2 regions of the Clostridium aquiflavi genome follow, and region 2 is predicted to be linked to the other one. Evidence: predicted binding sites of a transcription regulator. Region 2 holds the regulator's gene; the other holds the start of a gene.
The links. The regulator LexA, encoded in region 2, represses DNA repair genes until DNA is damaged. The targets are predictions, from matches to a motif close to CNAACANNTGTTNG.
Positions count from the first base shown of each region.

Region 1: RGC78_RS06880 (putative DNA modification/repair radical SAM protein) is a predicted target of LexA. The motif match lies at 13,853-13,866, and genes of this name have one in related genera.

Region 1 is NZ_JAVJAN010000015.1:6,243-23,363, forward strand. Features, by position in the region: gene RGC78_RS06810 (sulfate/molybdate ABC transporter ATP-binding protein) at 1-1,033, opposite strand, end outside; gene modB (molybdate ABC transporter permease subunit) at 1,035-1,718, opposite strand; gene modA (molybdate ABC transporter substrate-binding protein) at 1,741-2,562, opposite strand; gene RGC78_RS06825 (substrate-binding domain-containing protein) at 2,827-3,780, shown strand; gene RGC78_RS06830 (Crp/Fnr family transcriptional regulator) at 3,842-4,534, shown strand; gene RGC78_RS06835 (formate/nitrite transporter family protein) at 4,628-5,395, shown strand; gene asrA (anaerobic sulfite reductase subunit AsrA) at 5,408-6,418, shown strand; gene asrB (anaerobic sulfite reductase subunit AsrB) at 6,411-7,205, shown strand; gene asrC (sulfite reductase subunit C) at 7,218-8,180, shown strand; gene RGC78_RS06855 (manganese catalase family protein) at 8,339-8,902, opposite strand; gene RGC78_RS06860 (spore coat protein CotJB) at 8,918-9,169, opposite strand; gene RGC78_RS06865 (spore coat associated protein CotJA) at 9,186-9,353, opposite strand; gene RGC78_RS06870 (M13-type metalloendopeptidase) at 9,584-11,599, shown strand; gene RGC78_RS06875 (TIGR03915 family putative DNA repair protein) at 11,740-12,480, opposite strand; gene RGC78_RS06880 (putative DNA modification/repair radical SAM protein) at 12,483-13,796, opposite strand; gene RGC78_RS06885 (HAD family hydrolase) at 14,125-14,754, shown strand; gene RGC78_RS06890 (CoA-disulfide reductase) at 15,321-16,655, shown strand; gene RGC78_RS06895 (FeoA family protein) at 16,989-17,121, shown strand, end outside.
Region 2 is NZ_JAVJAN010000032.1:58-17,178, reverse strand. Features, by position in the region: gene mutS (DNA mismatch repair protein MutS) at 31-2,871, shown strand; gene RGC78_RS12045 (hypothetical protein) at 2,899-3,066, shown strand; gene treP (PTS system trehalose-specific EIIBC component) at 3,224-4,630, shown strand; gene treC (alpha,alpha-phosphotrehalase) at 4,665-6,341, shown strand; gene treR (trehalose operon repressor) at 6,378-7,091, shown strand; gene mutL (DNA mismatch repair endonuclease MutL) at 7,325-9,355, shown strand; gene miaA (tRNA (adenosine(37)-N6)-dimethylallyltransferase MiaA) at 9,359-10,288, shown strand; gene hfq (RNA chaperone Hfq) at 10,339-10,572, shown strand; gene RGC78_RS12010 (methionine gamma-lyase family protein) at 10,648-11,937, shown strand; gene lexA (transcriptional repressor LexA) at 12,101-12,706, opposite strand; gene RGC78_RS12000 (hypothetical protein) at 12,875-13,306, shown strand; gene RGC78_RS11995 (YtxH domain-containing protein) at 13,674-14,204, shown strand; gene RGC78_RS11990 (tyrosine recombinase XerC) at 14,324-15,313, opposite strand; gene ybaK (Cys-tRNA(Pro) deacylase) at 16,011-16,490, shown strand; partial or broken gene RGC78_RS11980 (TRAM domain-containing protein) at 16,869-17,121, opposite strand, start outside.

The DNA of each region.
Region 1 (17,121 bases), on a different contig from region 2:
CATCAGTAGAAAATGTAAGATATATTAAATCTCCTTTGTGAAAATTAATGAGATCTTTAGTAAGCCTAAAGTTTATTAAGTTAGAAGTTGTTTTATTAGGATTTTTAAGATATATTGTGTAATCAAATGGATTTTCTATTATATTTTCAACCATAAAAGGAAATGTATTAGCAATATTTTTATCATTACATAATGTTATATTATGTTCTCTTATACCAATGTAACTAATATTATTTATATCACAATTAGATTTTATAATATATTCATGTCCCCAGTCTTCAGCATAGATTTTATTATTATCAATTATTTTTATATGAGATATATTTTTGCAGCCAGTTAATCTTGCTTCGGCAAGCGATTTTGGAGCATTAAATAATGATTTTTTCTCTCTCATATTAAGAGCAGTACCATTATCATAGACAATTATATTATCACATACTCTATAGGCCTCTTCTATGTCATGAGTAACAAAAATAACAGTACCATCATAATTTTTTAGAATAGACAATAATTCTTTTTCCATGTTATGTCTAAGGTGATGATCTAAAGCTGAAAAAGGTTCATCTAAAAGTAGTATATCCGGAGAAGTAATTAAAGCTCTAGCTAAAGCAACTCTTTGTTGTTGCCCACCAGATAACTGCCAAGGATAATTTTTTTCTAATCCACTTAATCCAAATCTATTTATATATTTATTAACCAAATTATTAACATTAGCTTTTTTTGAATTTAATAGTCCAACTTTAATATTTTCTTCAACAGTCATATTAGGAAATAAAGCATAGTTTTGAAATAAAAAACCTATTTTTCTGTTTTTACATGAAATAGATATGTTTTTTTTTGAATCAAATAGAATAGTATCATTTAATATTATTTTTCCTTGTTCAGGCTTGTCTAAACCAGCAATACATTTTAAACTCATACTTTTACCTGAACCAGATGCCCCTAGAAATCCTAATATTCCTTTTTTATGATTAAATTCTACATTTAAAGAAATTGAAGATAATTCTTTTTTTATGTTTACATATAAAGACATATTACTTAATTCTCCTTCCAATGAGTTTAAGTTGTAAGTCTGACCAATAATTTAATAAAATAATCATAAATAATGATAGTGATACGATTATGATAACCCATAAAAGGGCTTTCTGCATGTCATCACCTTCCACTGCAAAAAATATTGCTAGTGGCATAGTTTGAGTTTTTCCAGGGATATTACCTGCAATCATTAAAGTAGCACCAAATTCCCCCATAGCTCTAGCAAAAGATAATACTAACCCTGCTATTATTCCAGGCCAAGATAATGGAATAGCAATTTTATAGAATATTTGTAATTCACTTAATCCCAGTGTTCTAGCAGCTGAAATGATGTTAGTGTCTATTTGTTCAAAGGCAGATCTAGTTGTTCTATACATCATTGGAAAAGAGACAACTACTGCAGCTATTACTGTGGCTGTCCAAGAAAATATTAAAGATTTATCAAATATTAAAAATAACTTTCCTATAAATCCATTTTTACCACATATAAGAAGTAAAAAGAACCCAACAACAGTTGGAGGAAGAATTAATGGTAAATTTAATAAACCATCAAGTAATCCTTTGAGTTTTCCATTAAAATTTGCTATCCAGTATGAAACAATAATACCTAATACAAAGGTAAGAGATGTCGCAACTAAAGATGTTTTTAAAGATATCCATAATGGTGAAAGGTCCATACCCATATTAATTCCTCCTCATAATTAATTAGTCTATAGATTTATAGCCATATTTTTCAAAAATATTTTTAGCATCATCTGTAAACAAAAAATCCTCAAATTGTTTTGCAGTATCAACTTGTTTTGTAACATCTGATTTTGATGTATTTTTTACTATAGAAATAGGATAAGTAATAGGAGAATGGCATGTTTCAGGAATAGTTTCAATTATTTTAGCATCTTTATTATTTAAAGCATCGCTTAAATAAACAAATCCAACATCAGCATTACCGGATATTGACCATGCTAGTACCTCTTTTACATCCTTTGCAAATACTAATTTTGATTCTATATCAGATTTTATGTTTAAATTATTGAAAGTCTCATCAGCATATTTTCCAGCAGGTACACTTGATGGTTCACCAGCTGCAATTTTTTTTACTTTATCGGTTTTTAAATCATTTATACTAGTAATAGTTGTAGACTTAGGACCAATAAGAACTAATTCATTTTTTACTAAATCTTTTTTTGTAGATTCAAGTAATAAATTTTCTTCATCTAATTTTTTCATTTGACTTTGACCAGCTGAAATAAAGATATCACAAGGAGCACCTTGTTCGATTTGTTGTTGTAAAGAACCTGATGAACCATAATTTATAACAAGATCAGCATTCGGTGCAATAGATTTGAACTTTTCTTGAATATCAGCCATAGCTTCTTTTAAGCTAGCGGCTGCTGAAATGTTAAGTTCTATTTTTTCAGAGTTGTTAGATTGAGCAGAACTATTTTTTGTTTCCTTTTTTGCACATCCTGAAAGTAATACGATACAAGATGTAACTGCTAATAATGCGATTAAAATTTTGTTTTTCATAAATATCTCCCCTTTTAACATTGTTTTGTATAGTTTTATTGAGTTTTACACTGTTTTGTATATTTTTAATAATTTTACCATTATTTAAGAATTGATTCAACAACATAATTGCTAAAATAACAAAATTTTCCTTGGTAAACATAATATTTTATAGCAACTATTATTTCTTAATGATAAAATTAATAAGAAGTGAAATATTCGTTAGAAAGATAAATAGCTTTCTATGAAATGTTACAACTAGATTATACAAGGGGGAGATTAATTGTGGACTCAGAAAGATCATTGACTGCACTTGAAGTATCAGAATTATTAAAAATAAATAAAAATACAGTTTATGAACTTGTAAAGAGAGGCGAATTACCTGGATATAAGATAGGAAAAAAATTAAGGATAGATGAAAAAGATGTTTTTGAATATATAAATGATCAAAAATCTTCTTCAAGAAATAGTAAGAATATCACAAACAACTATTTAAATAATAATGTGAATATAAATTCTGAATTTAAAGTAGAAAATGATATCATAATTTCAGGACAAGATATTATTTTAGATGTTTTAGCTCGTCATATTGAAGAAAAAACTGATAATATTAGAGTTTTACGTTCAAATGTTGGTAGTTACACGAGCTTGTGTGATTTATATAATGATAAGATATCAATATCGTCATCACATCTTTGGGATGGTGATACAAATGAATATAATACAGCTTATGTAAGACGATTAATCCCAGGAATTCCCTGCATAATAATTAATTTAGCTTATAGAAGACAAGGTTTTTATGTAGCTAAGGGAAATCCACATAACATAACAACATGGAATGATTTAATAAAAAATGATATAAGTATAGTGAATAGAGAAAAAGGATCAGGTACTAGAGTATTGTTAGATGAGAAGTTAAGATTATACAATGTTGAAGGCGAGTCTATTAAAGGTTATAACTTTGAACAATCTTCTCATTTAGCAGTAGCAAGCAGTATAGCTGTGGGGGATGGAGACTTAGGGATAGGAATAGAAAAGGTTGCCCATCAAGTGAGTGAGATTGATTTTGTACCTATACAAGAAGAACGATATGATTTGATTATAAAAAAATCCTCTTTAAAATATCCACTTTATAAGTTAATAATTGAGATAATTCAATCTAAAAAATTCAAAAAAGAAATCAAAGGATTGGGTGAATATGATTTAAGAGATATAGGTAAGATTCTTGCCGAAACTTAAAAGCTAGCATTAAGTTAAAAAATATATTAAATATTATTAGAATATATATTTTGGAGGAATTATGAATAATGTTACCATACAGGAACTTAGAAATTTAGAAATTTTTAAAAATATATGTGATGATTCTTTGAATAAAATTATTGAAATGGGAATTTTAATTAAATACCCTTCAGGGAGGCATATTTTTAGAGATAAAGAAGATGTGAAAAATTTATATGTAGTATTAAGTGGTACAGTATCATTGTATAAATCAAATGAATGTGGACATAAGAGAGCCATCTTTATTTTAGGAAAAGGTAAGATGATTAATGATGTTATAATACAGGAATTACCATCATCCATTAATTGTGAAGTTTTCGAAGAAGCAGAAATTTTAAGTTTCAATAAAGAGGAATTCTTGAAACTTATGGAAGTGGATTTTACATTAACCAAAAATGTAATGTGCTCATTATCAATGAAAGTAAGAAGGTTATATAGGCAGATTAAAAATTCAACAGGCGTTATAAAAATGGAAAAACGATTATGTGCAAAACTGTGGAAATTAAGCAAGGATTATGGAATTGAAAAAAACGGTGAAGTAGTAGTTGATAAAAAGATAACTATTACCTATTTAGCAGATTTATTAGGTTCGAAAAGGGAAACAATATCTAGGGCATTAAAAATATTATGTAATGAAAATTTAATTGAATATAAAAATAAGCAGATAATAGTAAGGAATCAGGAAAAATTATCGCAGTTTTTTAAAGCACCGTGATTAATATCACGGTGCTTTAATTCTTTAGAATATATACTTAGATTAATGGAAAGCATAATTTAAAATCGCAATTATGAAGGGAGATTTAATACGGTGTTTTGTGAAGAATTTAACAGTGTAGTAGTAGCTGCAAAAGCAAAGGTTAATTTACTAAAAAATAATAAATTAGGTTATTTTATTAGCTCAATGCTTGCAGGTGCTTATGTAGGAATGGGAATAATACTTATATTTACAATAGGTGGACTTTTAAGTAGTGCAGGATCACCATTTACTAAAGTAATTATGGGAGCATCTTTTGGAGTAGCACTTAGTTTAGTAGTAATGGCAGGATCAGAACTTTTTACAGGAAATAATTTTGTTATGACAGCAGGATCCTTAAGTGGTGAAGTAACTTGGAGTGATACACTTAAAGTTTGGGGGCTTTGTTTTTTAGGAAATTTAGTTGGATCTATAATTACAGGAGCTATGTTTTATTTAACAGGTCTTGCAACAGGTCCAGTAGGAGAGTTTATTGCTAGTACTTCAGCGGTGAAAATGAGTGTGCCTTTTTTACCATTATTAATGAGAGGTGTACTTTGTAATATACTAGTTTGCTTAGCTGTATGGTGTAGTTTTCGTTGTAAGAATGAAGTCGCTAAGTTAATTATGATATTTTGGTGTTTATTTGTGTTTATAACAGCTGGATTTGAACATAGTGTAGCTAATATGACACTTTTAACAGTAGGATTACTTTCACCAGGTGCAGCATATGTAAGTGTAATGGGATATTTATATAACATCATAGTTGTAACACTTGGAAATATCATTGGAGGAGCTATATTTTTAGCAGTTCCATACTATTTAATATCAAAAAAGAAGTAAGGGGATATCATTATGGGATATAAATTAAATAAAACTGATGTAAATAATATTTTTGATAATTTATCAAGAGAATATGATATATATGCGCCTAAGCTATTTCTAGGAGAAGGAACTTATTCTGATACAGATAGAATTAGGTATGGAAAGGTAGAAAATATAGATGAAATAGTTTTTGATAAAAAAGCTGAATATTCATCTAAAGAAATTTTATTACCAATATCTGAAACATTGTTCTTCTTTACAGAGGATGAGATAAAAGAAGCTAAGACTTCTAAAAAAGGTGCACTAGTATTTTTAAGAAGTTGTGATTTACATGCTATAAAACGTATGGATGATATTTATTTAAAAAATGGACATGAAGATTTTTATTATAAGAGATTAAGAGAAAAAACTAAGTTCATTTTAATTGGATGTGAAAAATCATTTGAAAAATGTTTTTGTGTAAGCATGGAAACTAATAAAACTGATGAATATGCGGCATATTTAAAAGTTATAGGTGACGAAGTATATATAGATGCTAAAGAAGAAGAATTCATAAAACTATTTTCAATTGGTGAAAATATAGAAGTGAAGCCTGACTTTGTAAGTGAAAACAATAAAAAGGTTTCAGTGCCAGATAATCTTTCATTAGATATTATAAATTCAAAAATGTGGGAAGATTATAGTGCACGTTGTATTGCATGTGGTAGATGTAATTTTGTTTGTCCAACTTGTACTTGCTTTACAATGCAAGATATATTCTACACTGATAATGGAAAAGCAGGTGAAAGACGTAGGGTATGGGCTTCATGTCAAGTAGATGGATTTACTGAGATGGCTGGTGGACATACTTTTAGAGCTGACAAAGGACAACGTATGAGATTTAAAGTTATGCACAAAGTATATGATTATAAAAAGAAATGGGGATATCACATGTGTGTTGGATGCGGTAGATGTGATGATATTTGTCCAGAATATATATCTTTCTCTAATTGCGTAAATAAATTAGAAAATGGAATGAAAGAGGTGTCTTCTAATGAGTAGAAATGAATATATTCCTTTTTTATCAGAAATTAAGGAAGTTATTAAACATACAGATATTGAATATACTTTCAGAATGGAATTTTCAGGCGATGTAAAACCAGGACAATTTTTTGAAGTATCATTGCCTAAGTTTGGAGAAGCACCTATTTCAGTAAGTGGTATTGAAGAAAATACTGTTGACTTAACAATAAGAAGAGTTGGAAAAGTTACTAATGAAATATTCAATAATTATGTAGGTGATAAATTATATCTAAGAGGTCCTTATGGAAATGGATTTGATGTAAATGAATATAAGGGAAAAGATTTAATTATTGTAGCAGGTGGGACAGGTTTATCTCCAGTTAAAGGTGTAGTTGATTATTTTGCAAATAATATAGATAAAATTAACAGTTTTACATTAATAGCAGGTTTTAAATCTCCTAATGACATTTTATTTAAATCAGATATAAAAGATTGGAACGATAAAATAAATGCTATTATTACAGTAGATAATGCTGATGAAAGCTATGATGGAAAAGTAGGATTGGTTACTAAATATATACCAGAACTTGATATAAAAGATTTAAATAATGTTGCTGTTATTGTAGTTGGACCTCCTATGATGATGAAGTTCACAGTTGCAGAATTTTTAAAACTTGGAATAGAAGAAAAAAATATATGGATTTCTCAAGAAAGAAAAATGTGCTGTGGAATAGGAAAATGTGGACACTGTAAAATAGATGATACTTATATTTGTTTAGATGGACCTGTTTTTAATTATTCAAAAGGTAAGTCTTTACTAGACTAGGAGGAGTTAATTATGGATTTAAATACAAAAAAAATCAAGAAAAATGCTTTTAGAGTTACTAAAGTAAGGGGATTAACTGCTTCTAGAGTTAGAGTTCCAGGAGGACATTTACAAGCAGATTTATTAGGCAAGATACAAGAAATATCGCAAATGTATGGTAATGGAAGTGTGCATATAACAACACGTCAAGGATTTGAAATACCAGGAATAAAATATGAAGATATTAATAAGGTAAATGAATTATTACAGCCAATTATAGAAAGTTTAGGTATAAATCAAGAAATACCAGGAAAGGGATATACATCTGCTGGAACTAGAAATGTATCAGCATGTATTGGTAATAATGTTTGCCCATTTGCAAATTATAATACAACTAATTTTGCTAAAAGAATAGAAAAAGCTATATTTCCCAATGATCTACACTTTAAGATAGCACTTACCGGGTGCCCAAACGATTGTGTAAAAGCTAGAATGCATGATTTTGGGATAATAGGAATGACTGAACCACAGTATGATAAAGAGAGATGTGTAAGCTGTGGGGCATGTGTAAGAGCTTGTAAGAAGAAGTCAGTAGATGCACTTAAAGCAGTAAATTATAAAGTAGTAAGAAATGAAGAAAAATGTATTGGATGTGGAGAATGTGTTATAAATTGTCCTACTGGTGCGTGGACAAGAAGTAAAGAAAAATATTATAAATTAGTTATAATGGGTAGAAGCGGTAAAAGAAACCCACGTCTTGCTGAAGATTTCTTAATTTGGTCAGATGAACAAAGTATAATTAAGATAATATTGAACACTTATAAATTTGTGGCTAAGTATATAGATAAAAGTGCTCCAGGTGGCAAAGAACATATAGGATATATCATCGATAGAGTAGGATTTGAAGAATATAAAAAGTGGGCACTAGACGGAATAGAATTCCCAGAAAAAACAATAGTAAAGCAATGTGTTTATTGGAATGGAGTACATTTTTAATTAAACAACTTAAAAATCTCTACAGAAATAAAACTGTAGAGATTTTTTAAACTTCATTTTAATTATGAAAGTTTTAAAAATTTTGCATTATTTTAAATGTGTGTTGATATTGTAATGCAAACATTAATTTAAAATAGAGCACAAAATTTGAAGAAATATTATTTATTACATAAATGATCTTGGACGTTCATTAAAGCTTCACCAAATCTTTGATAGTGTACAACTTCTCTTTCTCTTAAGAATTTTAAGACGTCTTTAATATCTTGTTCATCAGTTAATTGAATTAAATGTTCATAAGTTGCTCTAGCCTTTTGTTCTGCTGCCATATCTTCATGTAAATCTGCAATTACATCTCCTTTTGCTTGGATATAAGTTGCTGTCCAAGGGTTTCCAGTAGCATCAGTATAGAATAATGCTTTTCCATGATCAACATAATGTCCACCAAGACCTGCTTCTTTAAGTTCATCTAATGTTGCATTCTCCATAAGTTGATAAATCATAGTAGCAAGCATTTCTACATGCGCCATTTCCTCTGTACCTATATCAGTAAGTAATCCTTTGGATTTTCCAGTAGGCATTGTATAACGTTGATTTAAATATCTAAGTGCGGCACCTAATTCTCCATCAGGTCCTCCATATTGAGACATAAGATATTTTGCCATTGCAAGATCTTTACACTTTAAGTTTATTGGATATTCTAATGTTTTAACATAATACCACATAATCTTTTATTCCTCCTAATTTTCTTTTTCCCAAGGCCAAGATTTTTCTATCCAATAACGTGGATCTTCTTTAAAAGAAGTACCAAAATTAGTTAAAGGACCGAAATTTTTTTCGTATTCATTAGTTAAACAAGTTAATTTAGCTGATACTATATCATAGTCTTTTTTTGCATTTTCATTATCAGGAAAATTATCAAGGAATAAATTTAGATCAACAGCTGAAAATTGATAAATTCTTATACTATCTAATAAATCTTTTTCATACATAATATATCACCCCACATTAACATTTACTTTTTTTCTTTTCATTATAAGGTTCGTAAAGGTCTTTAAAAATAGTTCCTTTAACAAAGCCTTCTTTACATGTGAATAGATTTTCATAAGGTTGAGGCATTATATATGCACGTGCATATTCTTTTAATTTATAGGTACAATTATCATTTTTGTACATAAAATTTTTTCATCCCTTCATTTTGATTGCTTAATAAATATAATATGCATATAGAGAGATAAAGTGATTCTTGTGAAAAACATATATTTTTAAGTCTAAAATGTATGCAAATAAATATTAATTTTATCTTAAATTATACTTAAATAAAGAACATCTGTTTAATAATGCTATTATTAAGTAGATGTTTTTTATATAATTAACATATAATATAAAATGTGAAGGGGACTAATATGATAAAGTATAAAAAAACAGCACGTACATTAGCTTTAATATTATCTGTGTTTATTATAAATTCATTTATAAATTATAATGTATTTGCAAGTGAAGTAATTAAGCAGAGCAATAATGAAATAAGGCTACAAGACAACTTCTATGAAGCTGTTAATAAGGAATGGCTAAAAAAATCAATACTTAAACAAGATGAAGAAGCTAAAAGTACTTTTACTGAAACAAAGGATAAGGTTAATAATGACGCAAAAAGAATATTTAATGATTTATTAATTCATGAAGATAAATATTTAAGTAATACAGACGAAAAGAAGATAATAAATTTATATAATAATTCTATTAATATTTCAGAAAGAAATAATCAAGGTGCAGAACCTATAAAGAAATATACAAATAAAATAAAGGAAGCTAAAAATATAAATGAGCTTACAAAATTATTAGGCGATCCAACGATAAATATATTTAGTAATTTAATTAATTTTAGTGTTGGAAGCGATATTTATGATGAGAAAAACAATGCACTATATATTTCATCAACAAGATTAGTTTTAGGAGATTCAGATCAATATAGAAATGAAACAGATAAAACTAAAGATAATAGAGAAAATATGGAAAAATACTTAGTCAATATATTAATGTTAAGTGGATATTCTAGAGAAGAATCGATAATAAAAGTTAATAATTTATTTTATTTTGAAAATCAATTAGCACCATCTATTATAGGTGTTAATGAATTTGCAGAGTATTATAATAACCAAAAAAATAACTATAAAACTTATAAAATCAGTGATGTTAATGAACTTTCAAGTAATTTAGATTTATCATATATAATAAAAAACCTTGGATATGAAAATGTAGACAAAGTAATTTTATTTGAACCTAAATGGTTAAATAAATTAAATGAGTTATATAGTGAAGAAAATTTGCAAGTAATAAAAGATTATACTGAAGTTTGTATGATTTCTGCTGCAAGTAAATATCTAAGTGAAAATTTTAGAAATGAATATTTAGCTTTACAAAAATCATTATATGATATAGATAGTATATCATTAGAAGATGAAACTAAAGAACTTGTAAAAAAGAATTTCAATTCAGCTTTAAGTAAATTATATGTAGAAGAGGTCTTTAGTGAAGAGATAAAAAATGATGTGAAAAATATTACTGAAGAAATTATAAATACTTATTCAAATAGAATTAAAAATCTTGATTGGATGAGTGCTTCCACTAAAGATAACGCTATTAAAAAGTTAAAGAATATAAAAGTAAATATAGGCTATCCAGAAGAATGGACAGATTATTCAAATTTAGAAATAAAGTCATATAAAGAAGATGGATCACTTCTTGAAAATATAATAAATTTAGAGAAATTTTCATATAAACAACCTATAAGTTCTAGAGAATCATTTAACAAAATATCACCAGAAGATGTTAATGCATATTATGATGCTGAGTCTAATGAAATTACAATTCCAGCAGCTATATTGCAAAAACCGTTCTATGATATAAATGAAAGTAAAGAAAAAAATTTAGGTGGATTAGGAGTTATTATTGGACATGAAATTACTCATGCTTTTGATAATAATGGATCTAAGTTTGATGAAAATGGAAAAATAAAAAATTGGTGGAATGATGAAGATTATAAAAAATATGAAGATAAAATTAAAAGAATAGAAGAGGTTTATGGAAATATAGAAGCATTACCTGGGATAAAAGTGAATGGGGAAATTACTTTAGGTGAAAATATTGCGGATATTGGATCTATGACTTGTATGTTAGATATTTTAGATAAAATACCTAATGTAAATTATGATGAGTTTTTTAGAAATTTTGCTAGAGTATGGAGAGATGTAACTACTGAAGAATATAAAGTATTATTATTAAAAATAGACAGCCATTCACCTAGTGATATTAGAGTAAATACAGTATTACAACAATTTGAAAAATTCTATGAAATTTATAATGTAACTGAAAATGATGATATGTATATAAAAGTAAAAGATAGATTATCTATTTGGTAGAATAGAATTTTAGTAGGTTAAGTTTAATTACTATGATAAGTTTTACTTATAGATATACTAGAGAAGTGAGAGTATAGATAATTCTGTGTAAATACAAAATTATCTAATGTCTAGAGAGGTTAATGATTAGAATATAAATTTTAGTCATTAACCTCTATTATGTGCTTCCAATATCTTTTTGGCATCATTCTACTTTGTAATTTTAGATTTTTTCTTTCAACTATAGCTGTAGATTTGAAATATGTGCTCCAAAGTGTACCGTAGTTATCAGAATGTGTTTTCAATTTTTCATAATCTCTTAAATCAAGAGGAATTATTTCATAATTTATTTTATTATAAATTATTGCTTTTTCCCTATTCAAATCATGAATTATAAAGTATTCATTTTTAAATCTTTTCTTAAAATGGTCAGCTATAAGTTCTAATATATCATTATCAGGTTCAATAGAAGAATAGAAAAATTTATTATTTATAAGGTTGAATCTAATAAATCCTTTAAATCTATGACTTTCATAAGTTACTTTTTTATTAATGGTATCTATAAGCCTAATTTCATCAATATTTAAAAAAGAATGAACATCCTTGTTTAATTTAAAAGCAATTTTTAAATATTTAAGTAAGAGCATTTCTTTATTTTCGTAATTGCTTAAATATACAATATAGATTTTTTTTAGAGCTAATTTGTCTATTTTATAAATTATAGTATTTTGAACTTTCTCAGCAATATGAGAATTAGTATTTATATTAATAATTTCGCTTCCAAGCAAGGGTATATTATTTTTTTTACTACATATAAATAAATTTGTCTGATCATAATTAAAACTTTTATATAAAGCATTTAAAAGCCCAAAGAAAGTATCATCATATATTAGTATTTTCATAATTAAAAATCTCCATTTATAGAAGTTATTTTATCACTTAAGGTCTTAGTGTTCATTTCAAAAGAATCAAAAAATGATATTTGATTAATATTTATTTTGGAAGATGGTTTATAGGAATCTTCTAATAATTTATTTTTTATTATTAAATCATCAAAAGAAATATTTCCATAATATTTACCGTCACAAGTTATAAAATATTTAGATCTTTTTAAAATAACTCTTAATTTCTTCAAGTCTTCAAAAGTTAATCTATGAACTCTTCTGATCTTTAATATTTTTTTAGCAGAAGTAACACCAATACCAGGAATTCTTAATAATTTTTCATATGATGCAGTATTTATTTCTACAGGAAAATCATTTAAATTAGATAAAGCCCAAGAAGTTTTAGGATCAAAATTTAAATCAAAATTATCTGTACTATTTTTTAATAATTCATTTGCCCTAAATCCATAAAACCTAATTAACCAATCAGCTTGATAAAGTCTATGCTCTCTAAGAACAGGAGGATGACTTATCACAGGTAGAAGGGGATTATCTTTTACAACAGGAACATATGCAGAATAATAAACTCTTTTCAAATTATAGTTATCATATAATGCTTGCGATAAATTTAATATTTTAGCATCGCTTTCAGGGGTAGCACCAACAATTAATTGAGTGCTTTGCCCACCAGGAACAAATAAAGGTGTACTTTTTATGTTTTTTTTCATTTCTTTATAATTAATTATAGAATTTTTTATAGTATTCATAGGTTTTAATATACTATCTTTATTTTTTTGAGGAGCTAATAATTTTAAACTATCATTTGAAGGTAATTCTATATTTACACTCATTCTATCAGCATATTTTCCAGCTTCATTTATTAATTTTTGATCAGCGCCAGGAATCGCTTTCAAATGAATATATCCATTAAACTTCTCTTCTAGTCTTAATTTTTTCACAGTTTTAAGTAAAAGTTCCATAGTATAATTAGGATTTTTTATAATAGCAGAACTTAAGAATAACCCCTCTATATAATTACGCTTATAAAAATTAATAGTAAGGTTACATACTTCTTCAGGAGTAAAACTAACTCTTAAAAAATCTTTAGATGAACCATTTATGCAATATTTACAATCAAAAACACAATCATTTGAAAATAATATTTTAAGCAATGAGATACAACGTCCATCTGAAGTAAAACTGTGACATATTCCACTACTAGAAGCATCTCCAAGTCCATTGTTTTTATTTTTTCTTTTAGAACCTGATGATGAGCAAGAGACATCATATTTTGCTGCTCCAGAAAGAATTTTTAGCTTTTCCATTAATTCCATTTGTGTACACATCCTTATATATTAATCTAAACATATATCCTTAATAATATTATACACAAACATATGTTCCCATACAAGGGTTTTGAATTAGTGTATTTTAGGAAAAAAATGTGTGTTTTGTACTATTATATAAATAAATATATAACTTTATTTTTAGAATAAAATCTTAAATAAATTCATACCATAAAAGAAACTAAATTTTAATTATGTATATTAAAAAATCCATGTATTTGAAATATAAAAATTATATTTTAAAATTAAGAAGGAAAGAAATATTTAATTAGAGAAAATAAATAATATTAAGAATTTTATAGATAGGAGAATTTATATGGATAGTCTTATATTTGATTTAGACGGAACTTTATGGGATGCTACAGAAGCATTTTATATATGCTGGAATGAAGTTTTTTCAAAATACGATGAAACTAAGAAAGGAATGTCTCTTGAAGAAATTCAAAGTGTGATGGGAATGACAATGGATGATATATTAGAAAAGTTTTTCCCACAGTTAAGTGAAAAATCGAGAAAAGATGTAATAGATGAATGCACTAAAATTGAATTAAAGTATTTATTAAAAAATGGGGGTAAATTATATCCAGAGTTGCAAGATACAATAAAAGAATTATATAAAAAATATAAATTATTTATAGTTAGCAATTGTGTGGATGGCTACATACAATGTTTTTTAGAGGCGCATAATTTAAAAAAATATTTTCTGGATTTTGAAGATCCAAGTAGAACAGGATTAGAAAAAGCTGAAAATATAAAAATAGTAATGCAAAGAAATAAATTAAATAATCCAGCATATGTAGGGGATACTAAATGGGATGCAATAGCAAGTGAGAAAGCAGGAGTGCCATTTATATATGCTAGCTATGGATTTGGTGATTTAGATAAATATGATTATAAGATAAATAATTTAAAAGAGTTATTAAATATTAATAATATAAAATGTTAGTAAGATATTACAAGGGCTATATTTTAGGTTACAGTGATATATTTAATAGATAAAGTGCATCATAATTGGATTATATTCATTTTTAGTATTCCTAAGTTTAATAATTCAGTCTAATTTACTTATATATATCAATGATTTTTTTTACATTGCAAAAAAAGATATAAAATTAATCGATTTCATTAATTTTATATCTTTCTTAAATTGAAGATATTTATAGTAAAACTTATCTACTTTTTCTTTTAGCAGAGAATTTCTTATATAGTTTATAGATTAGTGCAACGGCAACTGAATATACCAATATAATACCGACTGTAAGTAACATTGATTTCATACGATCCATAATTAACACCTCTTTTTGAAATATTTACTATATAAATTATTTTAACATAATAATTAAATGAAAAGAAGATAAAATATAAACACTACTTTAAAGTATGTGTAGTATTTAAGGTAAATAAGAGTAATCAGATAAGAATATTGACCAATTAAAAGAAAGATATTATTATGTAATAAAGAGTTAAAGTAAGTAGAAAATATAATGTTTAATATAGAGTAGGAGGAAAAAAATGAGAGTAGTAATTGTTGGTGGAATAGCAGCAGGTACAAGTGCAGCTGCAAAATTAAGAAGAGTAAATCCTGAAGCTGAAATAGTAATCTATGAGAAATCAGATATAGTATCATTTGGTGCTTGTGGATTACCTTACTTCGTAGGAAATTTTTTTGAAGACTCACAAAATATGATTGCAAGAACTCCTGAAGAATTTATAAAAAGTGGAGTAGATGTTAAAACTAATCATGAAGTTGTTAATATAGATTTTAAAAATAAATTGGTTACAGTAAAGAATCTGAAGGCGGGTTCTCAATTTAATGATAAATATGACAAATTAATGATAGCGACAGGTGCAAGGAGTATAATACCTCCAATTAAAAATGTTAATTTAAAAAATGTGTACACATTAAAAAGTATGGATGATGGAAAGATTTTAAAAAGACTTTTAATGGAGAAAAATAATAAGAGTATAGCAATAGTAGGTGCAGGATTTATTGGATTAGAAGCAGTAGAAGCAGCTAAAAGCAATGGGAAAGAAGTTTCAGTATTTCAATTGGAGGATCGAATATTAAAGGATGTTTTTGATAAAGAAATTACTGAAGTATTAGAACAGGAATTAAGAGATAAAGGTGTAAATTTATATTTACAAGAAACTGTTACTGAATTTATAGGAAATGATAAAGTCAGTAAGATACGTACTAATAAAAGAGAAATAAATGCTGATATAGTAATTATAGCTACTGGAGTTAAACCTAATACAGAATTTATTAAAGATAGTGGAATAGAGATGTTATCTAATGGCGCAATTATTGTAGATGAATATGGCAAAACATCAATTGAAGATGTTTATTCAGCTGGAGATTGTGCAACAATAAATCAAATAGTTACAAATGAAAAAAGTTATGTACCTCTTGCTACAGGTGCCAATAAACTTGGACGTATTGTTGGAGAAAATCTAGGGGGAACTAATTTACCATTTCAAGGTTCATTATCATCTAGTTGCATAAAAGTTTTAGATATTGAAGCTGGAAGAACTGGTATTACAGAAGAAAAGGCTAAACAAATGGGATTAGATTATAAGACTAAATTTATAACAGATATGAATCAAACTAACTATTATCCAGGTCAAAATAAGATCTATGTTAAGTTGATTTATGAAGCTAAAAGTAAAAGAATATTAGGAGGACAGGTTGCAGGATATAAAGATGCTGTACAGAGAGTTAATGTTATTGCTGCATGCATATTTGGAAAATTAACAACTAAAGAACTTGGAATGCTAGATTTATGTTATTCACCACCATTTTCAAGAACTTGGGATGTATTAAATGTAGCAGGAAATATATGCAAGTAAAATAAAGTGATAAGTTTAAAGTTTAGGGATATTAACTAATGAATCTAGTTAATATCCTTTTTATGTAGAGAAAATTATATAAAAGATTAAAATTAGAAAATAATAAAGATATTATATATTAACAAAGAAAAACATAATAAATCATCATCAGAAAACGTTTTATTTTAAATATAAATTAAAAATAGGACAAAATTAATGAAAATCATTTTCAAGTTTGGATAAAAGTGTTATAATATCATCATGATAATAATTATCAACAGAAAAGATTATTCATTTTCATAAAAGGTGTACTATATATATTTGTATAAGTACATAATATGAGGAGGAGAAAATATGCCATTAATATTAGCAAATACAGGACAAAGTATGCCAATTAAAAAAATTAGAGGTAATGATGAGACTAAAAAGTTCCTATCAAGTTTAGGATTTATTGCAGGAGAAACTGTAAGCATTATTTCTGAAATTG
Region 2 (17,121 bases):
ATTATACCTAATTAAAAGGAGGAAATTATTATGGCTTTAACGCCAATGATGGTAGAGTACATGAAAACAAAAGAAGAATATAATGATTGTATTCTATTTTATAGATTAGGTGACTTTTATGAGATGTTCTTTGATGATGCACTAACTGTATCTAGAGAGCTTGAACTTGTTTTAACAGGCAAAAATTGTGGACTTGAAGAAAGAGCACCAATGTGTGGTATTCCACATCATGCAGCTGCTGCATACATCCCAAGACTTGTTACTAAAGGATATAAGGTTGCTATATGTGAACAACTTGAAGATCCCAAGCAAAGCAAAGGAATAGTAAAAAGAGGAGTTGTAAAAGTAATAACTCCAGGAACATTTATAGATAGTAATTCTAATTTAGAAAATGATAATACATATTTAATGGTGATATATGGATATGAAGATAAATTTGGAATAGCAATGTCTGATATAAGTACTGGTGAATTTAAAACTACATCTTTTAATAATATTAAGATGAGCTTATTAGATGAGATTTCAAAGGTTTCTCCAAAAGAAATACTAGTTGACAATAATATAAGCGAAGAATTGTTAGAAGAAATAAACAATGTACTTCCTGTTCTTATAACGAAAAAAGATTTTAATGAGTTTTTAGTTTCAAAAGAAGAACTTATAGAGCAGTTTTCAGACTTAGAAGTAAGTGGATTAACAATAGAAAGAGAGATTCCAAGTAAAGTACTTCTTAAATATATAAATGAAACTCAAAAGATGAGTTTAACGAATATCAATTTATTAGAACAATATGAAATTATAAATTATATGACCATAGATGGAAATTCAAGAAGAAACTTAGAGCTTACAGAAAGTATAAGAGAAAAAACTAAAAAAGGATCTCTTCTTTGGGTTCTTGATAAAAGTGCAACATCTATGGGGGGAAGAACTTTAAGAAAATGGATAGATGAACCTCTTATAGTTAAAGATGAAATAGAAAAAAGATTAAGTGGAGTTGAAGAAGTATTTAATTCAATAGGTTTCAATGAAGACTTAAGAAGCGCTTTAAAAGAAATTTATGATATAGAACGAATTGTTGGTAAAATATCCAATAAAAATGTCAATGCTAAAGATTTATTATCTCTTAAATCATCTTTAGATAAACTTCCATGTATTAAGGAACTTTTAAAAGATACTAGTTCTGAATTGTTAAAAGGATACTATGAAAATTTAGATGAATTGATTGATGTAAGAGATTTATTAAATGACTCTATTAAAGAAGATCCTGGTTTAAGTTTAAAAGAAGGAAACATAATAAAAGATGGATATAATACTTTAGTAGATGAATTACGTCAAAGTAAACTTCATGGAAAAGAGTGGATTGCTGCTCTTGAAAATAGAGAACGTGAATTTACAGGTATTAAGTCTTTAAAGGTTGGTTATAATAAGGTATTTGGATACTATATAGAAATAAGTAAATCAAATTATAATTCTATCCCAGAAGGTAGATATATAAGAAAGCAAACATTAGCTAATGCTGAAAGATTTATAACTGAAGAACTTAAAGTTATGGAAGATAAAATTTTAGGTTCTGAAGAAAAACTTATTAACTTAGAATATTCTATATTTGTTGAAATAAGAGATAAAATTGAAAAAGAAATAAGCAGATTAAAAAAGAGCGCTAGGATAATATCAGATTTAGATGGTATTTCAACTTTAGCTTTAGTTGCTTTAGAAAATGATTATATTAAACCTGAAATAAATACAGATGGATTAATCAAAATAACTGATGGAAGACACCCTGTAGTTGAAAAAGTAATTGGAAAGGGAGACTTTGTATCAAATAATACTGCATTAAATCAAACTGATAAGGAATTACTTCTTATTACAGGACCTAACATGGCTGGTAAATCTACGTATATGAGACAGGTAGCCCTTATAACATTGATGGCTCAAATAGGTTCATTTGTACCTGCAACTAGTGCAAACATATCTATCTGTGATAAGATCTTTACAAGAATAGGAGCATCTGATGATTTAGCAGGTGGAAAGTCTACATTTATGGTTGAAATGTGGGAAGTTTCTAATATTTTAAAAAATGCTACAAGTAATAGTTTAGTTTTACTTGATGAAGTGGGAAGAGGAACTTCAACTTATGATGGACTTTCAATTGCTTGGTCTGTTATTGAATATATAACTAAGAATAAGGATTTAAGATGCAAAACTTTATTTGCAACTCACTATCATGAACTTGTTAAACTTGAAGGGATTTTACCTGGAGTTAAAAATTACTCTGTAGCAGTTAAAAAATTAAAAGATAACGTAGTCTTTTTAAGAAAAATAGTAGAGGGCGGTGCAGATGAATCTTACGGTATAGAAGTTGCAAAGCTTGCAGGACTTCCTGAGAATGTTATTAATCGTGCTAGAGAAATTCTTGAGGATTTAGAAGGCAAAAATGCCTTTGATATAAATAAAGTATCAGCATGTTCAATGGATTCAGATGAAGAAAAAGAAATTGCTATTGATTCTACTAAAAATGAAGAGGATAAAATTATTTCTAATGCACAAAATAATCTAGATCAAAATATAGATATAAATGAAACTAGTTGTAACTATACTGAAGAGAGAATCTTAAGAGTTGAAACTCAAAATGCAGAGTATGAAGAAACTATAAAATCTTTAAAATCTGAAATAAAAGAGTTAAAAGAATCAAACAATAATAAACACACCAAGAAGCATAAAGATGTTTCTAATGACAATATGCAAATTAACTTTGAATTTATAGAAAAAGAAAGTTTTATAAAAGAACTTAGTGAAGTAGATATATTAAACCTTAATCCTATGGAAGCTATGAATACTTTATATAAATTAGTTACAGATGCAAAAAAACTTTAATAAAAATGATAAATAGGAGATAAATTTATGAATTGTGGTTGTAGTATTCCTTTAGAATGTCCAAAATGCAGTAAAAATCTACTTAGAAAACGTAAAATAGATGGAGCATATATAATAATAGAGAGAGCTTGTCCAAATCCCCAATGTAATTATGTAATTAGAGAAGCTAAGATTTTTAATGATGATGTAAATTAAATTTAAGATACCTTAAAACATTCTAATCTAATAGTTTGTTTTAAGGTATTTTTTACTAAATAAAAAAGTTTAATGTAAACATTGACAATACATATACGTATAGGTTATTATTTAATCACAACATATACGTATATGTATTGAGAGGGAGGGAAAAATAATGTCTAAGTATAATAAGGAAGTTAAAGAGTTATTAGAATTCATTGGTGGAAAAGAAAATATAAGTGCTGTATCACATTGTGCAACAAGAATGAGATTTGTTTTAAATGATACATCTATTGCAGATGAAGAAAAAATTAAAAAAATAAAATCTGTTAAGGGTACATTTACTCAAGCAGGGCAGTTTCAAGTTATTATTGGAAACGATGTAGCGGAATTTTATAATGATTTTACTGCATTAGCTGGAATTGATGGAGTAAGCAAGGACAACTTAAAAAGTTCAGCTAAATCAAATATGAATATTGTTCAAAGAATGATGGCTAATATAGCAGAAATATTTTCACCCTTAATACCTGCAATTATAGTAGGAGGACTTATATTAGGTTTTAGAAATATCATAGGTGATATTAAGATGTTTGAAAACAGTACAAAAACTCTTATTGAAATATCACAGTTTTGGGCAGGAACGCATAGCTTTCTATGGTTAATAGGTGAAGCGATATTCCACTTCTTACCTGTTGGAATTACATGGGCCGTAACCAAGAAAATGGGAACAACTCAAATACTTGGTATAGTACTAGGTATTACATTAGTATCACCTCAACTTTTAAATGCTTATGCTGTTGCAGAAGCTGACATAATTCCATTTTGGGATTTTGGTTTTGCAAAAATAGATATGATTGGTTATCAAGCACAAGTTATACCTGCTATTTTAGCTGGATTTGTACTAGCATATCTTGAAAAAGGAGTTAGAAAAATAGTTCCTTCTTCAATTTCAATGATATTTGTACCATTCTTTGCTTTAGTACCAACGGTATTAATAGCACATACTGTTCTTGGACCTATAGGTTGGACAATTGGATCTTGGGTTTCAGCAGTAGTTTATGGTGGATTAACATCAGCATTTGGTAGTATATTTGCTGCAATCTTTGGATTCCTTTATGCACCGCTTGTTATAACTGGATTACATCACATGACTAATGCAATAGACTTACAATTAATGGCTCAATTCAAAGGAACATCTTTATGGCCAATGATAGCTTTATCAAATATAGCTCAAGGATCAGCAGTTTTAGCCATGATTTATCTTCAAAGAAAAAATGAAGAAGAAAAACAAATAGCCATTCCAGCATGTATATCAGCTTACTTAGGTGTAACTGAACCTGCATTATTTGGTATAAATATAAAATATAGATTCCCATTTGTATGTGGAATGATAGGATCAGCTATAGCCGCTGTAATATCTGTATCAACTGGAGTAATGGCAAACTCTGTAGGAATTGGTGGATTACCTGGTATTCTATCAATTAAACCACAACATATGCTTATGTTTGCAGTAGCAATGGTAATAGCTATAGTAGTACCATTTATGTTAACTTTAATAATTGGAAAGAAAAAACTAAGCTAATAAATAATAATTTTAAATTGGAGGAATTAGCAGTATGAAAGACTTTAAAAAAAGTACTGTTTATCAAATATATCCTAAATCATTTAATGATTCAAATGGAGATGGAATAGGCGATTTAAATGGAGTAATAAACAAACTAGATTATTTAAAGGAATTAGGGATTGATTATATTTGGCTTACTCCTTTTTATGTATCACCACAAAAGGATAATGGTTATGACGTAGCTGATTATTATAATATAGACCCTTTGTTTGGAACCAATGAAGATTTTGATAAACTTGTTAAAGAAGCTAAAAAAAGAAATATTAATATAATGCTTGATATGGTATTTAACCATACTTCAACAGAGCATAAGTGGTTTAAGAGTGCTCTAAATGGAGAGGAAAAGTTTAAAGACTTCTATATATTTAAAGAAGGTAAAGAAGGTAAAGAAGGTAAAGAAGGTAAACCACCAACTAATTGGCAATCAAAATTTGGAGGGAGTGCTTGGGAATATATAGATAAATTTGATGAATACTATTTGCATTTATTTGATAAGACACAAGGAGACTTAGATTGGACCAATTCAGAAGTTAAAAACGAAATATACAAAATAGTAAACCATTGGATAAACAAAGGTGTTAAAGGATTTAGATTTGATGTTATAAATTTAATTTCAAAACCAGAAAAATTTGAAGATGATACTATGGGCGATGGAAGAAGATTTTATACAGATGGTCCTAATATACATAAATATTTAAAGGAATTAAATAAAAATACTTTCGGTAAATATAACGATATAATAACAGTTGGAGAAATGTCCTCTACAACTATAGATAATTGTATTAAATATTCAAATCCGGATGAAAAAGAGTTATCTATGGTATTTAACTTTCATCATTTAAAAGTCGATTATGATAATGGTGATAAATGGACACTTATGAACTTTGATTTTAAATTACTAAAATCTATCTTCAAAGAATGGCAAGAAGGTATGGAACAAGGGAATGGTTGGAATGCAGTATTTTGGTGTAACCATGATCAGCCAAGAATAATTTCTAGATTTGGAAATACTGATAAATATCATAAAGAAAGTGGAAAAATGCTTGGAACTTGTATTCATATGATGAGAGGAACACCATATATTTATCAAGGTGAAGAATTTGGAATGACAAATCCTAATTTTAATTCAATAGATGAATATAGAGATATTGAATCTAAGAATTATTATGATATTTTAAAAGCAAATGGTGTTAATGAAGAAGAAATATATAAGATATTAGCATCAAAATCAAGAGACAATTCAAGAACCCCTATGCAATGGAATGATAAAAATAATAGTGGATTTTCAACTAGCGTACCTTGGATACCAGTAGGTAAATCTTATAAAGAAATAAATGCAGAAAATGCATTAAAAGATAGTGATTCTATATTCTATCATTATAAAAATCTTATAAAGATTAGAAAGGAATATGATGTTGTTTCAAATGGATCATTTAATATGATACTTGAAGAACATGAAAAAGTTTTAGCATATACTAGAGAATATAACAATGAGAAATTAATAGTTTTAAATAACTTTTATGCTGAAAAGACTGAGGTATTATTACCACATAATCTTTTATTTAAAAATTGTAGAATATTAATTTCAAATTATAAAGATAGTATGGATTTAAATGATAAAATTTTACTTAGACCATATGAATCTGTTGTTTATATTGTTGAGAATTAAGTATATATTATGTTAAAATGTTTATGGTGATAAATTATGGCGAGTAAATATTTTAATATATATAGTGAAATTGCAAATAAAATAGAAAATGGGATATTTAAAGCAAATGATGAAATTTCTTCAGAAAGTGATCTTATGAAAGAATATAAAGTTTCTAGAGATACTGCAAGAAAAGCATTAACTTTGCTTGAGGAAAATGGATATATACAAAAGATAAAAGGTAGACGGTCTTTTGTGTTAGATATAAATAAATTTGATTTTCCTGTATCAGGTGTAGTTAGTTTTAAAGAAATTGCAGATAAACTAGGACCAAATTCTAAAACTAAAGTTGAAGTTTTAGAATGTGTTCATCCAAATGAAAGTATTAGTAGAAAACTAGAATTAAGCTCTAAGGATAAGGTTTGGAAAATAATAAGATCTAGAAGCATCGCAGATGAAAGAATAATCTTAGATAAAGATTATTTAGTAAAAAAATATGTTGAAAATATCACTGAAGAAATATGTGAAGAATCTATTTATAAGTATATTGAAGATGAACTTGGATTAAAAATAGCTTATGCAAAAAAAGAAATAACTGTTCAATTTGCAACAGAAGAAGACAAAAAGTATTTAAATATGAAAAACTTTAATATGATTGTTGTTGTTAAAAGTTATACTTACTTAGATGATACAAGTCTGTTTCAATATACTGAGTCTAGACATAGACCAGATAAGTTTAAATTTGTAGATTTTGCAAGAAGACGTAAATAAAAATTATAATGATTTATTAAATAATTAAAAACTCTTAGGTGTTATTTTCAGAAATATAACCTAAGAGTTTTTAATTTGTATTTGTAAATATAATTTAGATTTGTTATTAGCAATTAAATTGGATATAATACATTTGAAGAAACTTATAAATGGGAATTAAATATCTAAATATACATGCAATATGTTATATTAGATTTACTTATAAAGTAGAGACTTACAAGGGGGTGCAAAATGTGAAAAGAATTAATATATTAAATGAAGATACAGCTAATAAAATTGCAGCAGGTGAAGTAGTAGAAAGACCTGCATCAGTAGTAAAGGAATTAGTCGAAAATGCTATAGATGCAAATTCTAAGAATATATTAATAGAAATAGAAGAGGGTGGAAGTTCTTTAATAAGAATTATTGATGATGGAGATGGCATTTATAAAGAGGATATAGAGAAAGCTTTTTTGCCACATGCCACAAGCAAGATAAAAGAGTCTGAAGATATATATAGTATTAACACATTAGGTTTTAGGGGGGAAGCTCTTCCATCTATTGCATCAGTAGCTAGAGTTAATTTAAAAACAAAACAAGAAACTGAAGAATGTGGATATGAAATTACAATAGAAGGTGGAAAATTTTCAGAAGTTACAGAATGTGGAGTTAATAAAGGAACTATAATGGAAGTAAGGGATTTATTTTTCAATGTTCCAGCAAGAAAAAAGTTTCTTAAAACAACATCTAAAGAATCATCTTTAATTAATGATATTATAACTAGAATAGCTTTATCTAACCCTAACATTAGTTTTAAACTATTTAATAATGGGAAAAAGATTGTTCATACATATGGTAATGGCAACATGAAAGATGTTATAAGAACTATATATGGTAAAAGTATAGTTGAAAATGTATTATATTTTGAAGATACATCTGATATTGCTACTATTTATGGTTACGTAGGAAAAGAGGATATCGCTAGAGGTTCTAGGAATAATCAAAGTATTTTTGTAAATAGCAGATATATAAAGAATAGAAGTTTAGGAATTGCAGTAGAGCAAGCATTTAAATCATTTTCTACTGTAAGTAAGTTTCCCTTCTTTATATTATTTATAGATATATACCCTGAATATATAGATGTGAATATTCATCCAACTAAATCAGAAGTAAAATTCAATGATGAACGTTTTATTTTTAAAAAGATATTTGGTGCTGTTCATACATCTTTAAAGGAAGAAGTTTTTAGTACATTTTCAATACCAGAAGAAGAAAACGAAGCTACTCGTAAGAATCCTAATTTAAATATTGAGGAAATAACATTTAAAATTGAAGAAGAACAAGAAAAAGTTAAGCTTAATACTAATCATTTGTCACAAAAGAACATATGTTCTATATACGAGGATAATAGCATAAATAATCATATTTATGATGAAAAATACAAAAAAGACACTGATATTCATAATAAGATTCCTTTAAATGTTAATATTCCAGTTGATTTAAAAAGTGATCACATTAAATTAGAAGATGATGCTAATAGTTGTTCTAATAAAGAAGTGATTTGTGACAATAATGAAGTAAATTATGAAACCTCTTATACATCTAACTCTAATAAGTATGAAGATAGCTGTAAAGGTGAGAAATATAAGGAAAGTAAATCAAAAACAGTAGGAACATCAGAATTATTAAAAGAAAAAATTCCAAAGTTTCCTGCTATAAAAATTATTGGTCAATATAATAAAACGTATATATTAGGGGAATATGCAGGAACTCTTTATATGATAGATCAACACGCAGCTCATGAAAAAATAATGTTTGAAAAGTATTTAAATGATATAAATTGTGGAGATATAATAATACAGCCCCTTATGATACCAACAGTAATTGATTTAAGCATGGATGATTACTCGTATTTTGAAGAAAACAAAGATATATTTAAAGAAGCTGGTTTTACTATTGAAGAATTTGGTGGCACATCTATAGCATTAAAAGAAGTACCTTATTTTCTAGGTAAGCTAAAACCTAAGAATTTGTTTTTAGAAATATTAGATAATCTTAAAAATTTAGGATCAGGTAAAACTACTGAAGTTAAATATAATGCTATAGCAACTAAAGCATGCAAATCAGCAGTAAAAGGAAATGATTCTTTAGATGAGTTAGAGATGGTTAAATTAATAGAAGAGTTACGGTATATAGATGATCCTTTCCATTGTCCTCACGGAAGACCAACTATTATTCAATTTACTAGTACAGATATAGATAAAAAATTTAGGAGGATTGTTTAAATAATGAAACAAAAGATTTTAGTTCTTGGAGGTCCTACAGCTGTTGGGAAAACAGAACTTTCAATAAAACTTGCAGAAAAGTTAAATGGAGAGATACTATCAGCAGATTCAATGCAAATATATAAGAACATGGATATAGGTTCAGCTAAAGTTACAAAAGAAGAGATGAAAGATATAAATCATTATATGATAGATATTGTTTCTCCAGAAGAGGAATTTTCAGTTGCAGATTTTAAAAATATAGGTGAAAAAGCAATAAAAGAAATTATAGCTAAGGAAAAGCTTCCTATGATAGTTGGAGGAACAGGACTTTATATAAATTCTTTAACTTGTAATGTTACTTTTACAGAATCTGAAAAAGATGATGAGTATAGAGCTTATCTAGAATCACTTGCAGAAGCTAATGGTAATAACTATGTCCATGAAATGCTTAAAGAAATAGATGAAATAAGTTATAGAGAGATACATCCTAACAATAGAAAAAGAGTAATAAGAGCTCTTGAAGTTTATAAAATTACTGGAAAGCCATTTAGTTCATATAATGTAGGTGATGATTTTTATAAAACAGATTATGATGTATTTTATTATGTATTAACTATGGATAGAGAAAAGTTATATAATAGGATTAATAAGCGAGTAGAAATCATGATTGAAAATGGACTTATTTATGAATGCATAGAATTAAAAAAACTTGGATATACTTCTGATATGCAATCTATGCAAGGAATAGGATATAAAGAAATATTTTATTACTTAGATAAAAAAATTTCATTAGATGAAGCTATTAATTTGATAAAGCAGGGTTCAAGAAATTATGCTAAGAGACAATTAACTTGGTTTAGAAGAGATCCTAGATGTACTTTTTTAGATAAAGATGTATTGTCTGATGAGGAAATATTAAGCAAAATTGTTGATGACATAACAAATAACTAGGTTTATAATGGTATAAAGAGAATTAATAAAATGGAGGTAAATATGGTTTTATGAATAAGCAACAGAATAATCTACAAGACATATTTTTAAACAGTGCAAGAAAAAACAAAATACCTGTAACAATATATCTTTCAACTGGTTTTAAACTAAATGGAACTGTAAAAGGGTTTGACAGTTTTACTGTTATTTTAGATAGTGAGGGTAAACAAATGCTTATATATAAACATGCAATAACCACTGTAACTCCAGAAAAACCAATTTTATTTGTAGATAATGAAAACTAAAATAAATAGGCAATTATTTGCCTATTTATTTTTGAGGAAATATACTTGTAATACCTAGGAGGAGAATATACAAAAATGTTAAAGAAAACAGAAGAATTTTTAATTAATAATTACAATATTAGTGAAGAAGCATTTAAATTATATAAAAAAGCTTTAAAAGAGACTGAAGATATATTTGTACAGTACGATGAAATAAGAGAATTTAATCAACTTAAAGTATTAAAAGCCTTTCAAGAAGAAAGAATAAGTGAATCACATTTTACTAATACAACAGGATATGGTCTTGATGATTTTGGAAGAGATACTTTAGATAGAGTTTATGCTAGAATATTTAAAGCTGAAGCAGGTTTAGTTAGACCTAATTTCGTAAGCGGAACTCATGCTATTGGTGCTGCTATGATGGGAAATGTAAGACCTGGTGATAAAATACTTTGTGTTTCTGGAATGCCTTATGATACTCTTTTAGGAGTATTAGGACTTGCTGACAAAAAAACTAAAGGTTCATTAGATGAATACAATATAAAAACAGATGTTATTGAATTAGATGAGAATGGAAAATTTAAATTCGATAAAATTAAAGAGACATTAAAAAATGATAAAGCTATAAAACTAATACATATACAAAGAAGTACAGGATATGCTTCTAGAAAATCTTTCTTAGTTTCAGAAATTGAAGAAGTAATAAAATGCATAAAAGAAGTAAGAGAAGATGTTGTGATTTTTGTAGATAATTGCTACGGAGAATTTATTGAAGCTATTGAACCAACAGAAGTTGGAGCAGATCTTATGGCAGGATCTCTTATGAAAAACATAGGTGGAGGTATTGCTCCAGGTGGTGGATATATAGTTGGTAAAAAAGAATATGTTGAACAAGCCTCTTATAGATTCACTGTTCCAGGAATAGGGGGCGAGTATGGCGCAACTTATGGACTTATGAGAAGTTTATATCAAGGATTATTTTCAGCACCACACATTTCTATGGAAGCTGTAAAAACAGCAATATTTTGTGCTAAAACAATGGAACTTGCTGGCTTTAAGGGATTCCCAGCATCTACTGATAAGAGAACTGACATAATACAAGCTATAGAATTTGGTGATCCTAAAAAATTAATTCAATTTTGTAACGGAATTCAAGCAGCTTCACCAATTGATGCATTTGCTGTGTGTGAACCATGGGCAATGCCAGGATATGATAGTGAAATAATAATGGCAGCTGGCGCATTTATATCTGGATCAACAATTGAATTGTCTGCAGATGGTCCAATAAGAGAACCTTATATAGCTTATATGCAAGGTGGGCTAAACTTTGATCATGGTAAAATAGGAATCTTAATAGGATTAAGTAAAGTACTTGAAGTAAAATAACTAAAAATTTAATTAGTACTAAACATTAAAAAAGCTGAAATACTAAATTATAACTTAGTATTTCAGCTCATAACTTTTCAGCACTAATTAAAGCATAGTAATTAATTTAATTCACTAATTTAATAAAGACTAAATTATATTGTTTTAAATTTAATTGATTAAGTTAGTAAGATCTAAATATTCCAACTAATTTACCTAAAACAGAACAATTATCAACTATTATCGGGTCCATAGAATCATTTTCAGGCTGTAATCTTATATGATCTTTTTCTTTAAAAAATCGTTTAATTGTTGCTTCTTCATCTATTAAAGCAACAACAATATCTCCATTTAATGCAGTCTTACAGCTTTCAATAATTGCTAAATCATTATCTCTTATGCCAGCATTAACCATACTTTCACCAGATACTCTTAACATAAATAATTCATTATCATGTTTTATATAATCAAGAGGTATCGGAAACGAGTCTTCTATATTTTCAGTTGCAAGTATCGGAATACCTGCAGTAATTTTACCAACTATGGGTATGTTTACCATTTCTTTTTTATCTCTATTATTTTTAACTATTTCTAATGCTCTTGGTTTCGTTGGATCTCTTCTAATTAATCCTTTTTTTTCTAATCTTTTTAAATGACCATGTACAGTAGATGTAGATCTTAATGAAACAGCTTCGCATATTTCTCTTACTGAAGGTGGATATCCCTTGTTTTCTATATATAATTTTAAAAATTCATAAATTTCCGTTTGTCTGTCCTTACTCTCGATCATTAATATTACACCTCTCTATCTTATTGTTATTATAACATAGGTTTTATAATATAACAAACTTATGTTCTGTATGTTTCAAAGATTAAAGTTAATATTTTATTTGATTTAAATTTATGGTTTTGATATAATAGAATGACAATTTCATTATAGAAATGAGGGTACTTAATAATGACAAATAAATATAATGATGATGATTATTGCGATATATATGAAAATAAAATATGTGATAATTGTGGTAAATGCTTAGAAATAGATGGTGTTGATATTAAAGCTATAAAAATAGAAGAAATTTCAAAAACTAAAGATGAAAATAAGATTTTAGAAGAAGAATTTTTTAATAACTTAAAATCATCTCTTGATGAAGATCAAATAGAAGAATTAGAACAAAATAATTTAAACTTAAAAGATATTTATTCTAAATTCATTGAATCTAAAGGATTAAATAGTGATGAATTTAAACTTACTGAAGAAACAGAATATGAAGATGCATTCGATCATATTGAATATTTAGATGATAATGAATTATTTAATGATGATAATATAGAAGAACTTACAGAAGAAGTATATCCTGGCGTAAGAAAATTCAAAAATAAAGCATAAAAAAATATATCCTTTTTTAACACAACTATTATTGAAATAGTTGTGAAAAAGAAAGATAATTTTTATGAAAAAATTAATTTTATTATTAGCAATATTGTTTATATAAGTCTATGAATAATAAAAACATGTAATAGCATTAAAAGTGCTGCAAGAGTATCACTTTAATAAATTGTTTGGAAATTTATTCATTTAAAATCGTACCGGATGAAATAGCTTTGTATTATGAGTTATTTCATCTTTTTATTTATATTAGTTTACATAATGTTTATTATGTTTAAAAAAATAGCGGTTTTAACGAATGTGAATATATTAAGTGTTTTTTGGCAAACTAAATTAGAAGATTAATTAGAAATGAGGTGTAAGATTTATGAAAAGAAAATCAATTTTAGCCTTACTATTGGCTACATTGCTATCATGTTCAATGTTTATAGGATGTGGATCTAATAATTCTGATGATTCTAAAACAAACATGAAAGAAGCAGGAGAAAATGTTAAAGAAGATGTTAAGGATTTAGGTAATAACGTTAAAGATGCAACAAAAGATGCTGGGGAAACCATAAAATATACAGCAATAAACTTTAAAGATGATGTAGTAAATGCTGGTAATGAACTTAAAGATGCAGTAAATGGAAGTAAAAAAGATTATTTTAGTGGAACAGAAACTGACTACATGGTCGGAAATGATTATGTTAGAGTTTATGAATATGATGATTCTAATAAAATTGATGAAGATATAAAAAGGATATCTGATGATGGAATGAAAATAGAAGGGGCCACTGTAGATTACAAAACTAAACCTAATTATTATAAAAAAGGGAATACTTTGGTTGTATATGAAGGTAATGATCCAACCTATGTTGCTCAATTTAAAGAAACCTTAGGAAATCCTATAAGATAATAAATATAAATTACAGTATAAATATTATGTAAAATAATTTACTTATATTTTTAAAATCTCTATTATTATATTTTTAGACTATAATAATAGAGATTTTTTATAAAGTAGGAGAGAATTCTTTATAATTTTGATAGTGGATTTGATTTTACGGCATCTCTTAATGTATCATCATCTACATGAGTGTAAATTTGAGTAGTGGAAATATTTTCATGGCCTAATATATTTTGAAGACTTCTTATATCCACATCTCCATACTTATACATAAGTGTAGCAGCAGTATGTCTCAATTTATGAGGAGTATATTTTTCATCTGTTAACCCTGCATTTTTTACATGTTTTTTAATCATTATCTCAACTGTTCTTTGATTTATTGGTTTATTGTGAGAAGATAAGAATAAAAACTTTTTGTATTCTGGCAAAGCTTTAGAATCATCCCTAACCACCATATAATTTTCAATTGCTTTTAAGCAAGCATCATTTAAATAAACTGTACGTTCTTTATTACCTTTACCTATAATAGTTAAAATATCATTTCTAATTTTTTCAATTAATATTCCACACAATTCTGAAAGACGCATTCCACAATTTAAAAATAAAGTTAATATACAATAATCTCGAGCGTAATTTTTATCATTTTTATCTAAAGATCCAAGTAAATGTATGCTTTGATCTAATGTAAGATATACAGGGTGTCGTTTATTTATCTTAGGGGATTCTAGCTCTGTTGTAGGGTTGTCCACAATTATTTTAGCTTTTCCTTGTAAAAACTTAAAAAAAGATTTTAAAGTAGCAACTTTTCTAGCTCTTGCATAAGCGCTATTATTTCTATATTTTTCAATGAAAGACATAAAGGCATATAGATCTCTAAGCTTTATACCTTTTAAAAAATCATCATCAATATCTCTAATATCTATTTCTTCGAATTCTATATTTTTATCTTTAATAAGTCCTCGATATAATTTCATGAATTTAAAAAAGATAGTTAAATCTTTTTTGTATGCAGCAATTGTATTTGTAGATTTATTTTTTATGGTTTCTAAGTAATTTAAAAAATCTATTACCGAATTAGGTAAGTCGTTGTTTTGAAAAAAATCAATATCATAATTCATATATTTTATCACCATCATTTATTATAATTTAAATCTATTTTCATAAGATTTAAATATATTATACCAATAAATGAATTTTTAATCAATTATTTCGGGAAATGTATATTTCCCGAAATAAAATTAAGCGATTTTTAGCATTAAAATTGATTTATTTGAAATTTTAATCTTGGTTTTAGATTTAATGCTTATTAAAATATAAATTTAATTATCCATCTAACTTAAATTATTAACCAATAAGCTAAATTATATACTTTTAATTTTATGGATATTTATCAGTCTTGTATTTTCATTTAGATAAGAATTATTATCCATGAATAATTTTATTCCTTAAATTGTAAAAATAATTAAATTTTTAATGATTGTTATTTAGTAAACTAATCACTAGAATTCTTTTTGATTTTCCTTAAAATATAAAGTTTTACACATATTATAATATTGAATTTGTATCAAAAATTGAATTTGAATTTTTCTTTATTCTAAGAATTACACTTTTTGTTGTTTTTCAAATTCTATTTTAAAAATAGAAGTAGAATGAAAAATTGGACAAAAATACAATATAATATATAATATATATATGTATTTACTTAGAATTTTTTATATAAAATTAATAGGTAGATGAATTAAATAAAAATTTATAGATATGGTCTAATGATTTTTATTCAGTAATATTTTATTTATATAACAGGAGGAAAAAATTATGGCAAAAGAAAGTAAAACTAATGCTATGAGAATTTTAGACAGCAGTAAAATAGAATATACCACTTATAACTATCAAAATAAAGATGGAAAAATAGATGGTGTAGCTGTTGCTCATAAAATAAATAAGGATGAAAATGAAGTTTTTAAAACTTTGGTCACTCAAGGACATTCTAAAGAATTTTATGTATATGTTATTCCAGTTGCACAAGAATTAGATATGAAAAAAGCTGCAAAAGCCGCATCTGAAAAAAGTATTGAAATGATACATGTTAAAGATATTAATAAAATTACAGGATATATAAGAGGAGGATGCTCTCCTATCGGAATGAAGAAAGCATTTAAAACTTTTATTCATAATACCGCTTTGAATTGTGGAACAATAGTATTTAGTGGTGGTAAAATTGGATCTCAAATTGAAATGAATCCAAAACAATTAGAAAATATACTGAATTGTACATTTATAGATTTAATTAAATAAATTATATTAATAGATAAGATGATCCTGTTAATTATATATTGATAATTATCAATATTTGAGGTTTATTGTGTTTATTTAATGTAAATCTATTATAAAAATGCCATTTTCACGATTATAGAACACATGTTCTGTAGCTATGAAAATGGCACCTTTATAAAAAATCGACAAAATGATTATTGTGGAACTGTAATTTTTTTTACACATATCTATCTTTTGACCACATGCTAAAAAAAATCTACTAAGCAATTAAATAATCTTTATTGTTTTATGAGTACTTATAGAATCTTTTAGATTATTATATTACCAAAAATAATAATAAACTGCATTAAGATAATTATCTATTAATCCTAATACAGTTTATATAACAACTCTACTTTCCTACTCTACAACTTCTCCTACTAAAGAAAATGACTTAGCTTCAATTATTTTCACATTAACAAGCTTTCCTATCATTTCTTTACAACCATCAAAGTTTACAAGCTTAGCATTTCTTGTTCTACCAGTTAATTTGTTTTCATTGTTCTTACTAGTTCCTTCAACTAAAACTTCATATATCTTTCCTTCTGCTGCCTTGTTTCCAGCAACAATGCCTTCATTAACAGTTGCCACAAGTCTATTGAATCTATCATGT